DNA from 2 places in the Methylorubrum sp. GM97 genome. Region 1 is predicted to be linked to the other one. Evidence: riboswitches for the same ligand, from Rfam matches in the RefSeq annotation. Region 1 holds a riboswitch; the other holds the start of a gene.
What was found. A riboswitch is a leader RNA that binds a small molecule or an ion and turns the genes downstream of it on or off. The one in region 1 is predicted to bind thiamine pyrophosphate.
Positions count from the first base shown of each region.

Region 1 (2,195 bases):
CGGCATCGCCATCAAGATCCTGATGCCCGGCCGCTGGGACCGCGTCTCGATCGTGCTCTACCTGATGCTCGGCTGGAGCGGCGTTCTCGCCTACGAGTCGGTGATCTCGGGGCTCACCCCGTCCGCGCTGTGGCTCCTCGCCATCGGCGGCCTGCTCTACTCGGGCGGCGTGGTCTTCCACGTCTGGCGCAGCCTGCCGTTCCAGAACGCGATCTGGCACGCCTTCGTGCTGGCCGCGACTGCCTGCCATTACGGAACGATCATGGCGAGCGTGCTGCACGTCGGGGCGTGAGCGTTCTCGCCTGTCTCATCATTGGGCCGCGAAGCCGCCGACACGCGCCAGGACGATGCCGCGCGTGATCTGGGAATAGAAAACGTGGGAGACCGGGCTGGACGCCGGAGGCGCCTGATCCTCAGGCCGGCTCGGAGATGCTGCTGCCTTCGCCCAGGGTGTCGGAGGCGCGCTCGACTGCGCTGATCGCATCGAGCAGGTGCTGCACGCTGCGCTCCACCTCGATCCGCGGCCGGTCCATGACGGCGGCCCGCGCCACCAGCCCTTCGAGCTGATCGAGCACGTCCAGGAGGTCGCCTGCGACAGCCGCCACGTCGCAGCCGGCGCGGGCCGGCGTGGCGGGGGCAGGAGGGCGGCGGAAAGGGATGACCGTGCTCATCGCCATCGTGTGTCGCGAAAAGGCGGGCGCATGGCCACCCGCAGACCGGGCGTCATCCACACCCAAGCCGCAGCGCGGGGTCGCCAAAGGAGGCTTCCTGGCTCAATTGGTGAGTTTTTCGTCGAAACCGTGTCTCGAATCCCCGGCAAACGGTCAAGCTTTTCCGCCGTGACACCGGGCGGCTTCCGAAACGGAAAAATCTTTCCTCCGAATCGGGCCGCTCCGGCGATGGATTGACAAGGATCGCGTCGAAGCAGAGGTTGGAATCGTTCCGAGGGGGGCCCCGTATGGGGCTGAGAGTGGGCATGCGCCCTGACCCTTGAACCTGATCCGGCTCGTACCGGCGGAGGGACGGGAACCAGTGGCCGCTGCTCACAGGCAGCATCGGTCAGCCGCACCATCGTCGGGACCACGGGTCGCCTCCCCTTTCAGGAGCGACAGCGATGAACGCACCCGTCCGTCCCAAAGATCTTCCCAACAACAATCCCGCCAGCGTGACCACCGGCCCCGTGCAGGGCTCGCGCAAGGTCTATGCGGAGGCGCCCGGCCGCCCCGACATCCGCGTGCCCTATCGGGAGATCGCCCTCTCCGACCCGAAGGAGGAGCCGGTGCGGGTCTACGACCCGTCGGGCCCCTACACCGAGACCGATGCGGCCATCGACCTCGAGAAGGGTCTGGCCGCGGTCCGCGAGCCGTGGATCGTCGGGCGCGGCTACGCCGCCGTGAAGCCGCGCGAGGTGAAGCCGGAGGACAACGGATTCGCGGCTGCCGACAAGCTCGTGGCGCCGTGCCCGGCCGAGCGGACGATCCGCCGGGCGGAGCCGGGGCAGCTGGTGACGCAGTACGAGTTCGCCCGCGCCGGGATCATCACCGAAGAGATGATCTACGTGGCGCATCGCGAGAACGCCTGTCGTGCGCAGATGCTGGAGCGGGCGGAAGCCGCGCTCGCCGACGGCGACAGCTTCGGCGCGGCGGTGCCGCCCTTCATCACGCCCGAATTCGTCCGCGACGAGGTGGCCCGCGGCCGCGCGATCATCCCGGCCAACATCAACCACCTCGAACTCGAGCCGATGGCGATCGGGCGCAATTTTTTGGTGAAAATCAACGCCAATATCGGCAACTCGGCGGTGACGTCTTCCGCGGCTGAGGAAGTCGAAAAACTGGTCTGGTCGATCCGCTGGGGCGCGGACACGGTCATGGACCTCTCGACGGGCCGCAACATCCACAACATCCGCTCGTGGATCGTGCGCAACTCGCCCGTCCCGATCGGCACCGTGCCGATCTATCAGGCGCTGGAAAAGGTCGGCGGCGACCCGCTGAAGCTCGATTGGGAGGTGTTCAAGGACACGCTCATCGAGCAGGCCGAGCAGGGCATCGACTACTTCACGATCCATGCCGGCGTGCGGCTGGCCCATGTGCCGCTCACCGCGCGGCGCACCACCGGCATCGTGTCGCGCGGCGGCTCGATCATGGCGCGCTGGTGCCTCGCCGGGCACCGCGAATCGTTCCTCTACGAGCGGTTCG
Region 1 covers NZ_AP025942.1:1,689,602-1,691,796, forward strand. Annotated here, with positions in the region: gene trhA (PAQR family membrane homeostasis protein TrhA) at 1-292, shown strand, start outside; gene MSPGM_RS07905 (hypothetical protein) at 414-677, opposite strand; TPP riboswitch at 936-1,040, shown strand; gene thiC (phosphomethylpyrimidine synthase ThiC) at 1,115-2,195, shown strand, end outside.

Region 2 (2,195 bases), 1.2 Mb from region 1:
TCCGTTGACGGTCAGCCTCATGCCACGGCCCTCCCCCCGGTTTGATACGATGACGCGAAGCGCGCCCGTCCGAAGCCGCGGGCGAAGTCCGGCAGCGCGCCCTCGGTGAGGAGCGTCGCCACGGCGTCGGCGGTGGCGGGGGCGAGCAGGTAGCCGTTGCGGTGATGGCCGGTGGCGAGGACGAGGCCGGGTGCAGCCTCCTCGATGATCGGTGCGTCGTCGTCCGAGGTCGGGCGGAAGCCGCTCCAGACCGCGTCGATCTCCATTTCTTCGATACCGGGCAGAACCCGCCGCGCGCCCTCCAGCAAGGCGAACATTCCACCCGCGGTGACACCGCTGGTGAAGCCGCAATCCTCCACCGTGGCGCCGACGATGAGGTGCCCGTCGCCCTTCGGCGCCATGTGCACCGCGTCGGTCCAGACCATGCGGGAGAGAGTGCCGGTGCGCTTGGTCGTGCGCAGGGCCAGCGACTGCCCCTTGAGCGGCCGGACCGGCACGGACAGGTCGGGCACGTCCAAGTCGCTGGGAAGCAGGCTCGCATCGCCGCTCCAGGCGCCGGCGGCCAGGATCACCGTGTCGGCAGCGAGCGTGCGGCCGGCGGCGTGCAGGCCGGTGACGCGCCCGCCCCGGCGCTCCAGCCCCTCGACCGCGACGCCCTCGCTGATGACGACGCCGGCCGCCTCGCAGGCGCGCAGCAGCGCTTCCATCACGAGCCGCGGATCGACCTGCGCGTCGAGGGGGCAGAGGATGCCGGCGGTGACGTTGGGGCGCAGCAGCGGCTCACGCGCGCGCACCTCCGGGCCGGACAGCCATTCGGCCGCGACGCCCGACCGGCGCTGCAGGTCGTGGCGGAAGCGCAGGCGCTCCACCTCGTCGCGGCCGATGGCGATCACGAGGGTGCCGTCGGTGCGGTAATCGATCTCGCGGCCCGAGGCCGCCTGGAGCGCGTCGCGAAAAGCCGGCCAGCGGCGCAGGGATTCGAGCGCCAGCGGCAACAGCAGATCGGAGCCCGGCTCGTGCTCGGCGGCCGGCGCCAGCATGCCGGTCGCGGCGAGGCTCGCACCGCTTCCGACGTTCCCGCGCTCCACCACGGCCACCGAGCGGCCGGCCTGCGCCAGCTGCCACGCGATCGACAGGCCGATCAGCCCCGCGCCGACCACGGCGACGTCGGCACGCTGCGGCAACTCCGCGGCGCGCGGCCGTATCGTGAGACTGCGGCGCTGGCCGATCGGGGAGGTCAGCAGGTCTGACATCGAAAAACGTGCCTTCCACGGGTCTGCCCGCAGGAACTGGCACCATGTGCTTCGATAGAAGCGGGTCCGCTCGAACGAGCGCCCCATCAGGTCCAATCCCTACGCCGGTATGAGCCGGATCAGGTTCGAAGGATTTCCGCGCTGCCGGCGACGGCGATAGCGGTTTCTCAGCCCCTTGTCGGGGATCTCCCTGGAACAGCTTGGATGTGGGCCCCGGCCGGCGCGCGGTCAATCCCTCCCGGAGCCGGGAAGCAGGCAAATCCGTCTACGCTGTAAACCGGATGGCGGAGTCGCCCGAACGCAGGGGCCGCGTTCGTGGACGATTCATTCCGCTGCGGCGGCCTCCGCGGCCCGCCTCCGGCCTGGGCGGTACACCGCCATCGGCTCGTCGAACCCGTCGAGGACATGGCTTCCCAGCGGATCGGGGTCACCCCACAGGAAGTCCACGAACGGCTTCGACATCAGGAGAGGCTCCTGAAGCGTGCGGTTGAGCCGCGCCAGCCGGCTCGCGAGGTTCACGTCGCGGCCGATCACGGTGAAGTCGAGCCGGGTACCGGAGCCGACATTGCCGTAGGCTGCCTCCCCGTGATGCAGGGCGATGCCGGCATCGACCACCCGCTCGCCCTGGCCGAAGCGCCCGACCGCGTTCGCCTCGGCCAGGGCCGCCAACGCCGCCTCCGCCGCCGTGAGCGCGCTCTTGGCCGCGCCGCCGAGATCGTCGCCCGACTCACGGAAGATCGCGAGAAGCCCGTCGCCGAGATATTTCAGCACCTCGCCGCCCTCCCGCTCGATCGGCGGCACGAGGCAGTCGAAGAACGCGTTCAGGAGATCGACCGCGCCCTCCGGCGTCCGGTTGGCGGAGAGGCGCGTGTAGTCGCGCATATCCGCGAACAGGATCGCCGAGCGGATGCGGCGCACCTGCCCGCGCCGGATGTCGCCCGA
Region 2 covers NZ_AP025942.1:536,307-538,501, forward strand. Annotated here, with positions in the region: gene thiS (sulfur carrier protein ThiS) at 1-21, opposite strand, end outside; gene thiO (glycine oxidase ThiO) at 18-1,253, opposite strand; TPP riboswitch at 1,332-1,454, opposite strand; gene MSPGM_RS02580 (adenylate/guanylate cyclase domain-containing protein) at 1,578-2,195, opposite strand, start outside.
Region 2: another riboswitch for thiamine pyrophosphate. It lies ahead of thiO (glycine oxidase ThiO); the one in region 1 lies ahead of thiC (phosphomethylpyrimidine synthase ThiC).